2 regions of the Piscinibacter sp. PDB1-1 genome follow, and region 2 is predicted to be linked to the other one. Evidence: predicted binding sites of a transcription regulator. Region 2 holds the regulator's gene; the other holds the start of a gene.
What was found. Region 2 encodes HrcA, which represses chaperone genes, less so after heat shock. Its sites were predicted from a motif close to TTAGCACTCNNNNNNNNNGAGTGCTAA; they were not measured.

Region 1 (5,321 bases), on a different contig from region 2:
CCACTGAGGCGCTGGGCTTGGGTGTTGGTGGGCGCCGGCGCCTGGCAACTCGCCACGGGCTTGAGCAACGTGGTGCTGGGATGGCCGTTGGTCGCGGCCCTGGGCCACACCGCCGGGGCGGCGGCGCTGATCACCTTGACGGCCGTGATGCTGGCGCGTGCCCGGCAGGCGCAGGTGGGCTCGTAAAATCGCGAATTCGCTTGTCGCCATGTCAGAACTGCTCAGTACCTCCGCCCCCCCTGTCGCGCGAACTTCGATCACGCGGCAGTTCTACGCGCTCACCAAACCTCGGGTGGTGCAGCTCATCGTCTTCTGCGCCGTCATCGGGATGCTGCTGGCCGTGCCCGGCATGCCCGATTGGCGGCTCGTGTTGCCCGCCACGGCCGGCATCTGGCTGGTGGCCGCCGCTGCGGCCGCCTTCAACTGCCTGGTCGAGCAGCACATCGACGCCAAGATGGCGCGCACCGCATGGCGGCCCACGGCCAAGGGCGAACTGACGAACACGCAGACCCTGTTGTTCTCGGCCGTGCTGTGCGCCCTGGGCAGCGCCATCCTCTACTGGCTCGTGAACCCGCTGACGATGTGGCTCACCTTCGCCACCTTCGTGGGCTATGCCGTCATCTACACCGTGGTCCTCAAGCCGATGACCCCCCAGAACATCGTGATCGGCGGCGCCTCGGGCGCGATGCCACCGGTGCTGGGTTGGGCGGCCATGCGTGATGCGGTCGGCCCCGAGGCGCTCATGCTGTGCCTCATCATCTTTCTCTGGACACCGCCGCACTTCTGGGCGCTCGCGCTCTACCGGGTCGAGGACTATCGCAAGGCGGGCCTGCCGATGCTGCCCGTCACGCACGGCAACGAGTTCACGCGCCTGCAAGTTCTGCTGTATACCTTCGTGCTGTTCGCCGCGACCCTGCTCCCGTTCGTCTTCCGCATGAGCGGGCCGATCTACCTCGTGTGTGCGGTGCTGCTGGGGGCCGGATTCATCGGCTACGCCTGGAAACTGTGGCGGAGCTATTCCGATGCGCTCGCGCGCTCGACCTTCCGCTTCTCCATCGTCCACCTCTCGCTGCTGTTCGCGGCCTTGCTGCTGGATCACTACCTATGGCCACTACTCTGATGACTTCGCGTCGCCTCTTCGTCCTCGGCGCCGCCGCGCTGTTCGCCGGTTGCGACAAGCTGGGCATGGGTGGCGCCAAGCCGAAATTCAACGCGGTCGATATCACCGGCGCGGACTATGGCGCCAAGCTGTCGCTGCCCGACCAGAACGGGCAGGCGCGAACGCTGGGCGACTTCAAGGGCAAGGTGACGGTCGTGTTCTTCGGCTACACGCAGTGCCCGGACGTGTGCCCCACGACGATGGCGGAACTGGCCGAGGTGAAGAAGTCGCTCGGAAAGGACGGCGAGCGCATCCAGGGTGTGTTCATCACGATCGACCCGGAGCGCGATACGCCGGCGGTGTTGAAGGCCTACATGAGTGGCTTCGACCCGAGTTTTGTCGCGCTGCGAGGCACGCCCGAGCAGACGGCGGCCACGGCCAAGGAGTTCCGGGTGTACTACGCCAAGGTCCAGGGCAAGTCCCCCGGCAGCTACACCATGGACCACACCGCGGGTTCGTACATCTTCGATACCACAGGGAAGCTCCGGCTCTTCACCCGCTATGGGACTGGTGCGGCCCCTCTCGCGGCAGATCTCAAGGCTTTGCTGGGCACCGCATAGGGCACGACGGCACGGCACGCAACCGCGAAAGAAAGGCGGCCCCTACGCGGGGCCGTTTTCGTTGGTGGGGTGGCAGCTGGCTGGCGTGTGGCGTGCGTCAAGCGACCGTTTCTGCCAGCGCCTTGCGCATCTTCTTCATCGCAGCCGCCTCGATCTGGCGAATGCGCTCGGCGCTCACGCCGTACTCGGCCGCCAGTTCGTGCAGCGTCATGCCGCCCGAGCTGTCGTCGTTCACTTTGAGCCAGCGCTCTTCGACGATGCGGCGGCTGCGCGGGTCGAGAACGTCCAGGGCCTGGGCGATGCCGTCGCCTGCCAGCCAGTCGCGGCGCTGCGCTTCCATCACGCAAGTGGGTTCAGTGCTTTCGTCGGCGAGGTAGGCGATTGGCGCGTAGCTCTCTTCGCCATCGTCCGTTTGCGGCTCCAGCGCCACGTCACCGCCCGACATGCGGGTTTCCATCTCCAGCACTTCTTCGCGCTTGACGTTGAGCGTGCGGGCCATGGTGTCCACCTCGCCTTGCGTGAGCGTGGTGCGGTGAGTGTTCTCGTCGGGCGATTCTTCCTTCAAGCTTTGCTTCATCGAGCGCAGATTGAAGAACAGCTTGCGCTGTGCCTTGGTCGTGGCCACCTTGACCATGCGCCAGTTGCGCAGGATGTATTCGTGAATCTCGGCCTTGATCCAATGCATGGCATAGCTGACCAAGCGCACGCCTTGCGCTGGGTCGAAGCGCTTGACGGCCTTCATCAGGCCGACGTTGCCTTCCTGGATCAGGTCGCCATGGGGCAGGCCGTAACCGAGGTACTGGCGAGAGATCGACACCACCAGACGCAAGTGCGACAGCACCATCTTGCGCGCGGCGTCGACGTCGCCTTGCTCGCGCAAGTTCTTGGCGCATGACACTTCTTCCTCCTGCGTGAGCAGGGGGACGCGGTTGACGGCGGAGATGTATGCGTCCAGGTTGCCGAGCGAGGGCACCATGGCAAACGGATCGCGCAAAGCCAGACCAGAAGCAGATGACATGTTCATAGCAACATCAGACATCTTTGAACTCCTTTTGTTCCCACCATATTAGCACTCGAGGTTTGAGAGTGCTGATCCGCGACTTCGGTGAAACCAAGTGAGTAACCACTATCTGGAGTTGCAAATAAATTAGCCGAATCGAGTCTCTGCGCTCTCGAGCAAAGCATCGATGACGGCAAGGAGTTGCGCCACGCTCACCGGCTTGGTCAGGTAGCTGTGTGCGCCGGCTTGCATGGCGGCGTCGATCTGAGCCTGCAGGGCGTCTGCCGACACCACCACGACGGGCACCTCGGCCGTGCCGGGGTCGGCCTTGAGGTGCTTGAGCAGCTCCATGCCGTCGATGTCGGGCAGGTGCATGTCCAGAAGCACCAGGTCGGGCCGGCGTGCCCGGATGGCCGCCAAGCCGTCCAGGCCCGTGATGGAGACGTCGAAGCGCACCTGAGGGCGACGCGAGAGGATGCCGCGCATCACCTCGACGTTGGTCGGGTTGTCCTCGACATAGTGAACGCTGCGCTGGTGGTAGTCGTTCGCGATCGGGTGGGGTGTGGGTTGGTCGTGGTCCGCCACCTCGCCCGCGTCGGCGCGGGGCAAGGTGAGGATGAAGGATGAGCCTTCGCCTGCGGCACTTCGGGCACGCAGCGCGCCGCCCATGAGCTCGGCCAGGCGCTGGCTGATGACGAGCCCGATGCCGGTGCCCTCTTGCGCCGTGCGTTCGCGCCCCAGCCGGTTGAACGGCTGGAACAGCTGCGCGAGCTGGGGCGGAGTCATGCCCAAGCCCGTGTCGGTGACGGTGAGCTCGACGCATTCGCGATGGCTGGTGCGCGCGCTGATGTGTATGTGGCCACCGTCGTTGTTGTACTTGACGGCGTTGCTCAACAGGTTGATGAGGATCTGCTTCACACGCGTGCTGTCACCGAGTACGCGTGCCGCGTCTTCCGGTACGTTCTGCGAGACGACGATCCCGCGCCGCTTGGCGTTTTGTTCGAGCAGCGGCAGGGCGGTCGCGAGGACCTCGCGCAGGTCGATCTTGTCGGTCTGAAGGTTGAGCGTGCCGGACTCGATGCGCGAGAGGTCGAGCACGTCGTTGATCATGTCCAGCAGATGCCAGCCGGCGCTCTGGATCTGGGCGACCCAGGGGCGTTGCACCGGTGGCAAGGGGTGGTTCTGATCCAGTTCGAGCAGTTGGGCGAAACCCAGCATCGCGTTGAGCGGCGTGCGCAGTTCGTGGCTCATGCGCGAGAGAAATTCGCTCTTGGCCTTGTTGGCCGCCTCGGCCACCTCGCGTGCGTGTTCGGCGTCGGCCAGACGCAGGTGCTCGGTGATGTCTTCGACCACGCCGACGATGCGGTGCGGCAGCCCTTGCACGTCGGGCAGGAGGGTCACGATGGACTGCACCCACACCATGCGCTGATCGTGTGTCAGGTATCGACCTTGACGGCGGAACACGGGGATCTCGCCGCGTACCAGCTGATTGACGAGCTCGCGGTCCTGGGCACGGTCGTCCGGATGGGTGAGCGCGGCCAGGTTCATCTGCAGCAGCTCTTCGGCGCGGTAGCCGGTGAGCGCGCAAAAGCGCGGGTTGACCTCTTTCACATTGCCTTGCAGGTCGGTGTAGACCACGCCGATGGGCACGTTGTTGAGGATGTTGCGAAAGCGCTGTTCACTCTCTCGCAGATCGGCCTCGGTGCGCTCGCGCTCACCGATCTCGTGTTGCAGGGCGGCGGTGCGGTCGCGCACGGCGGCTTCGATGCGGCGGGTGCGGCCCGTCACCGTCAGCAGCAGCGCACCCAGCATCGCCGTGGCGAGCAGGCCGACCAGCGAGAACAGAAGCGCGTTGAGTTCACGGGCGCCCGGCACATCGCTGGGCGAGGCCGTCACGCGCAGATCCCATTGCCGGCCCGCATAGAAGAAGGGCTGCACGTGCAGCATGCCGAGGTCGAGCGATTCGCACCCCGGCTCGCCGGCCAGGCGGCGGCGCTTGGCCAGCGGATCGGTGTCGAGCACGCACAGGTTCAGGTAGCGAGGCAGGTTCGACTGGAAGGTCTTCATCGCCGCGTCCATGCGCACGGTGACGAAGACCACCCCGCGCGCAGCGCTCGTGCGTTCCGCGGCGGTCGAGGGGCGGCCGTTGTACAGGGCGTGGTAGATCACCACCGAAGTCCTGTCGCCCATCTCCTGTGCCACGCGGAAGCCTGCCGTGGTCACAGGGGCATCGAGCCGCACGGCGGTGTCGATCGCTGCCTGCGCCTCGGGGACGGAGCGGCTGTTCACGCCCAGCGCGCGGGCGTTGAGCGACATGGGCTCGATGTAGCGCAGGACCGAGACGGAGTCGCCCGGCAGGGGGGTGAAGCCCGCGTCGCTGCGGTCGTAGACCCGAAATCCCGGCATGTCTGTGGCTCGTACCCGCGCTTCGTATGCTGCCAGCTCGCCGCGCGGCACGAACTCTGCCCAGCCCATGGCCTGCAGTTGGTCGCCCGCAGCGAGCCATGCCTGGCTGGCGCGGCGCATCTCGTCGCGTGTCACTTCTTCGGAGGCCAGGAAGGCGCCACGCAAGGCTTCCAGAGCGTGCAAGGGGTATTCGAGC
Region 2 (5,321 bases):
TGTGCCCCTTCTCCTGCGCCTGCGCCCGCGCCTGCACCGCCATGCCGCTCGCAAAGCAGGCCGCAGCCAGCCAGGGGAGCGCGTGGAAACGACGAACCATCTTCATCCTCCTTGGAACAACCCGATCGCGCCTGTGCGCGGCGTGCTCAGACCGCCGGCTGTGCCGGCGCAAGCTGCTGGAACCTGCGCCCCACCCACCAGGCCAGCAACAGCCAGATGGTGACGAGCGCCATGTTGATCATCGCGAACTGCGATACCCCGAGCGACAACCACACCGCGCCGGCGTACACCGTACCGGCAGACAGCAGATCACCGATGCGCACGAAGAAGGTGTCGATCGTGGCCTTGGCCTTGTACTTCTCGTCGCGCGTGGTGGGCAGGTAGAGCATGTGGCCGGCCGTGTTCTGCAACGAGTAGTCGATCGAGTTCTCGACCGTCTTCACCCAGCGCACCGCCGCCAGCACGGGCAGCAAAGCCGCCATGAGATAACTGCCGAAGGCCATCACCGGCAGCACGCAGATCGCCCAGCGCACGCCGATGTACTTGATGAGACGCGACACCACGAACAGCTGCAGCAGCATGCCGATCAGGTTGACGAGCTGGAAGTACTGGGCGTAGAAGCCGCCGATGAACTCGCCCTGCAGGCGGGCATCGAGCGTGCCGGCGGCGATCTGCTCTTGCGCCGTCTCGCGCACGATGCGCCCGAGGATGTACTCGCCCGACGCGTTCACCCAGTTCAGGAACAGAATCACCATCGCAATGCCCAGCAGATAGCGGTTGCCGAACACCACGGCAAACGGGCTGCGCCCACCAATCTTGGCAGCGGCCTCGGCAGCATCCAACGGCTGGTTGGCCGCGCCGCGCTTGCGGGCGAGCTGGTCGATGAGATTGAACAGCACGAGGCTCGCCGCCAGCACCGCCGAGCCGATCAGCATCAGCGGGCGCACGCCGACCGCATGGATGAGCGAGCCCGAGATGAAGGCGCCGAACACCGCGCCGACCGACGCGCCGAAGGCAATCAGCGCAAACAGGCGCTTGCCCGACTCGGTGGTGTAGAGGTCGTTGCAGAAGGCCCAGAACTGGGCGATGACCATCAGGCTGAAGATGCCCAGCCACAAGAAGAACGCCAGCGCCACGTTGGCGCCCTGGCCGCTGAGTACATAGAAGCCGATCGGGCACGCCACGAAAAACAACGTGACCACATTGATGAGGGTGCGGCGGTTCATGTGCTTGGCGAGCGCCCCGTAGAGCGGCACGATCACCACCAGCAAGGCCGCCTGCGCCGCCATCGCGTAGCTCTTGACCTCGGCCCCGTGCGGCAACGCGAGGATGAGCGCCTCGCGCACCGGCTTCATCACGTAGTAGGCCGAAAGAATCAGGAACACATTGAGCGCCAGCAGCACAACCTGCAGGCCTTCGCCCTCGCGCACGTCGGCAAACAGGCGGAGAAAGCGTTCGAGCGGGCTGCGAGGAGGTTGCGGCGGCGGAGCAGAGGGCGACATCGGGCGGGCAAGGAAAATGCCCAACGGCGAAGGGCTCCGCGCCGACTGTACGGGGCATCCTGCCCCCGCTGCAAGCGCGTGCAATGTCGGCGCGCACAGCGCGCGAGCCTGGGCGGCTCAGGGTGCAGCCGGCAACCCGAACAGCGCGGCGCCGTTGTCCCAGGCAATGCGGCGCGCGGCGGCGGGTGGCAGATCACCCAGCCAGACTCGGGCTTCGCGCATCAGGCTTTCGTAGTCGCCCCAGCGGCTGTTGGTCCAGGTGTCCGACCCGACGAGAAAGCGCTCGGACCGCTCCATCAGCAGGGCTCGCCACGCCGGGCTCAGGCGACCGTCTTCGACTGTCAAGCCCGGCCGGTACGAGAGCTCGCCATACAGATCCGGATGCTTGGACATCAGCGCCCGGACGCGCTCGACCGGCACGCCACCGATGCCAGTGTGCGCCCAGATCATCGTGACCTTCGGCGCATGGGCGTAGAGCTTCTCGACCGCCACGTCATCCACATGCGCCAACACCACGAGCTTGCGCTCCTGCGCGAGTTGCATCAGTCGCCTGGCGGTCGGGCCATCGGCGTGCGCACTGTCATACAGGTGAAACTCGCCCAGCCCCCGATACGGCCCCGCCTCGGTGCCAGCCGCCAGTTCGCGCATCACCATCTCGACGATGCTCGGATCGGTGGGCCAGCCGGTGTAGTCGGCCCGGTCTCGGTAAAGGCGCACGAAGGGCACCACCGTCACACCGGCCTTCTTCGTTGCATCGCCTGCCGCGGCAAGCGCCTTCGTGCCGTCATTCGGCCGGCTGTTCGCCACGATCGCACGCACGCCACTGCGCTGCATGCGGCCGAGCACATCGGCCAGCGGGTACGGCGTGGCGGCCTCGACGTTGTAGTGCAGGTGCGCGTCGAACAAAGGGCCGGTGTAGGGCGCGCCTCGTGAAGATTGCGCCCCTGCAGGGCCGACTCCACAACCCAGCGCGAGCACCATACACGCTGCAAGAACCCGCCGACGCGTCGTCACCATGCCTGCGCCCCAAGAGATGTGCTGGTAGGCCGTGTTGGACTTGAACCAACGACCAAAGGATTATGAGTCCTCTGCTCTAACCAACTGAGCTAACGGCCCGAAGGGGTTGGATTGTAGGGAGCGGGCGGGCGCTACTTCACGCTCAACGCATTGCTGACGAGGCGCGAGGTGATGTCGACGATCTGGATCATGCGGTCGTAGGCCATGCGCGTGGGCCCGATCACGCCCAGCGTGCCGACGACCTGGCCGTTCACTTCATACGGGGCCGACACGACCGACAGCTCTTCGAAGGGCACGACCATGCTCTCGCCGCCGATGTAGATGCGCACGCCTTCGGCACGGCTGCTCACGTCGAGCAGGCGCATGAGTTGCGTCTTCTGCTCGAAGAGGTCGAACAGCTTGCGCAGGCTGCTCATGTCGCTCGAGAAATCACGCACGGTGAGCAGGTTGCGCTCGCCTGAGATCACGACCTGCTCTTCTTCGGCCACCGCATCGGCGCCAGCCTGCACGGCCGCCTGCATCAGCGTGGCGATCTCGCCGCGCAAGGTATCGACCTCGTTCTTCAGGCGCTCGCGCACCTCGTCGAGGGTGAGGCCGGCGTACTGCACGGTGAGGTAATTGCTGGCTTCAACGAGTTGACTCTGGGTGTAGTCCTGCGCTGTGAGGATGACGCGGTTCTGCACGTCGCCATCGGGCGTGACGAGGATCACCAGGATGCGCCGTTCGGACAGGCGCAGGAACTCGATATGGTGAAACACGCCCACCTTGCGCGGAGCCGTGACCACGCCGACGAAGCTGGAGAGGCTGGACAGCAGTTGTGCCGCGTTGGCGATCACGCGCTGGGGCTGATCGGGCTGCAGTTGCGTCTCGATTGGTCGGTGGGCCGTGCTCAGGTCGAGCGGCTGCGCCGTGAGCATGGTGTCGACGAAGAGCCGGTAGCCGCGCGCCGTGGGGATGCGCCCGGCGCTGGTGTGGGGGCTGGCGATGAGGCCGAGCTCTTCGAGATCGGCCATCACGTTGCGGATGGTGGCGGGCGAAAGATCGAGCCCGGACGCGCGCGAAAGCGTGCGCGAACCGACGGGTTGGCCGTCGGCGATGTAGCGCTCCACGAGCGCTTTGAGCAGGGTTCTGGCGCGGTCGTCCAACATGGTTTTCATTGTAGGCCGCAGGGGCGTCCTGACCCCGTTCGTTCACAGTCGCTGTGGTGTAATCCGCCGCATGCCTTCACGCTTTCGACACGCTGCTCTCGTTGGCAAGTACCAGGCCCGAGGCATCCGCGGGGTGCTCGAAGAGGTCGCACATTTTCTGGTTCGACAAGGCATGGAGGTCTCGCTCGAACGCGAGACTGCGCTGAATACCGGCATCTCTGATTTCCACTGGCTGAGCACCACCGAACTCGGCAAGAACTGCGACATGGCGGTGGTCGTCGGTGGCGACGGCACCATGCTCGGATTTGCTCGCCAGCTCGCGCGCTTCAACCTGCCGATGGTGGGTATCAACCAGGGCCGCCTGGGCTTCATCACCGATGTGCCGATTGGCGAACACGCGGAGGCGCTGGCGCCGATCATTCACGGTGACTACGAAGAAGAACACCGCACCATGCTCGAAGGCAATGTGCTGCGTGACGATCAGAAGATCTTCGACGGCTTTGCCCTGAACGACGTGGTGGTGAGCCGCAATGCGACGGCGAGCATGATCGAGGTGAAGGTCGACATCGGTTCCGAGTTCGTGGCCAATGTGCGCGCCGACGGCGTGATCATCGCCTCGCCCACCGGCTCGACGGCCTATGCCTTGTCGGCAGGCGGGCCGATCCTGCACCCGGGCATCGGCGGCTGGTTGCTGGTGCCCATTGCGCCGCATGATCTGTCCAACCGCCCCATCGTGCTGCCCGATCACCTGGAGATCACGCTCGAAGTGGTGACGGGCCGCGACGCGAGCGTCAACTTCGACATGCAGAGCCTGGCGAGCCTGTTGCCGGGCGACCGCATCGTGATCCGCCGCTCGGGGCACCAGGTTCGGTTCCTGCACCCACGCGGCTGGAGCTACTACGCCACCTTGCGGCGCAAATTGCACTGGAATTCTGGAGTGACCGGGTGATGTCGCCCACATCGTTTCATGCATTCCCCACGAGGGGGTGGAGGCCGCAGACATGCTGAGGCGCCTGGGGCTGCGCGATTTCGTGATCGTGACTGCACTTGAAGTCGAACTCGCCACGGGCTTCTCGGTGCTGACGGGCGAGACGGGTGCCGGCAAGTCCATCCTGATCGACGCGTTGCAGCTTGCGCTCGGCAGCCGGGGCGATGCCGGCGTGGTGCGAGAAGGCGCCGCGCGGGCAGAGATCACGGCCGAGTTCGACACACCGTCGAGCCTCGTTCAGTGGCTCGACGAGGCCGGATTCGAACCCGCCGACACCCTGCTGCTGCGCCGCGTGATCGATGCGCAAGGCAAGAGCCGGGCATGGGTGAACGGCAGCGCAGCGACTGTCACGCAGTTGCGCGAGGCGGCCGATCACCTGGTCGACATCCATGGCCAGCACGCATGGCAGAGCTTGACCCGCGCCGCTTCGGTGCGCGGGCTGCTCGATGCCTACGCCGGCGTCGACACGTCCCCTGTGTCCGCCGCATTCAGCCAGTGGAAGGCCGCTGGCGACTTGCTGAGCCAGGCACGCACGCAGCAGGCCGGTCTGGAGCGTGAACGCGAGCGCCTGGCCTGGCAGGTGGGCGAGGTCGACAAGTTGGCACCTGCCGCCGGCGAGTGGGACGAACTCAACGCGACGCACCAGCGCCTGGCAAACGCCCAGTC

Region 1: rpoH (RNA polymerase sigma factor RpoH) is a predicted target of HrcA. The motif match lies at 2,786-2,812, and genes of this name have one in related genera.

What each region holds. Positions count from the first base shown of each region.
Region 1 covers NZ_JBWVZJ010000002.1:381,428-386,748, reverse strand. The annotation lists gene AC1KAR_RS13470 (COX15/CtaA family protein) at 1-186, shown strand, start outside; gene cyoE (heme o synthase) at 209-1,120, shown strand; gene AC1KAR_RS13460 (SCO family protein) at 1,105-1,719, shown strand; gene rpoH (RNA polymerase sigma factor RpoH) at 1,817-2,758, opposite strand; gene AC1KAR_RS13450 (CHASE domain-containing protein) at 2,867-5,321, opposite strand, start outside.
Region 2 covers NZ_JBWVZJ010000001.1:1,398,298-1,403,618, forward strand. The annotation lists gene AC1KAR_RS06355 (PEP/pyruvate-binding domain-containing protein) at 1-100, opposite strand, end outside; gene AC1KAR_RS06360 (NTP/NDP exchange transporter) at 147-1,502, opposite strand; gene AC1KAR_RS06365 (amidohydrolase family protein) at 1,620-2,483, opposite strand; tRNA gene AC1KAR_RS06370 (tRNA-Ile) at 2,542-2,618, opposite strand; gene hrcA (heat-inducible transcriptional repressor HrcA) at 2,651-3,667, opposite strand; gene AC1KAR_RS06380 (NAD kinase) at 3,738-4,616, shown strand; gene recN (DNA repair protein RecN) at 4,669-5,321, shown strand, end outside.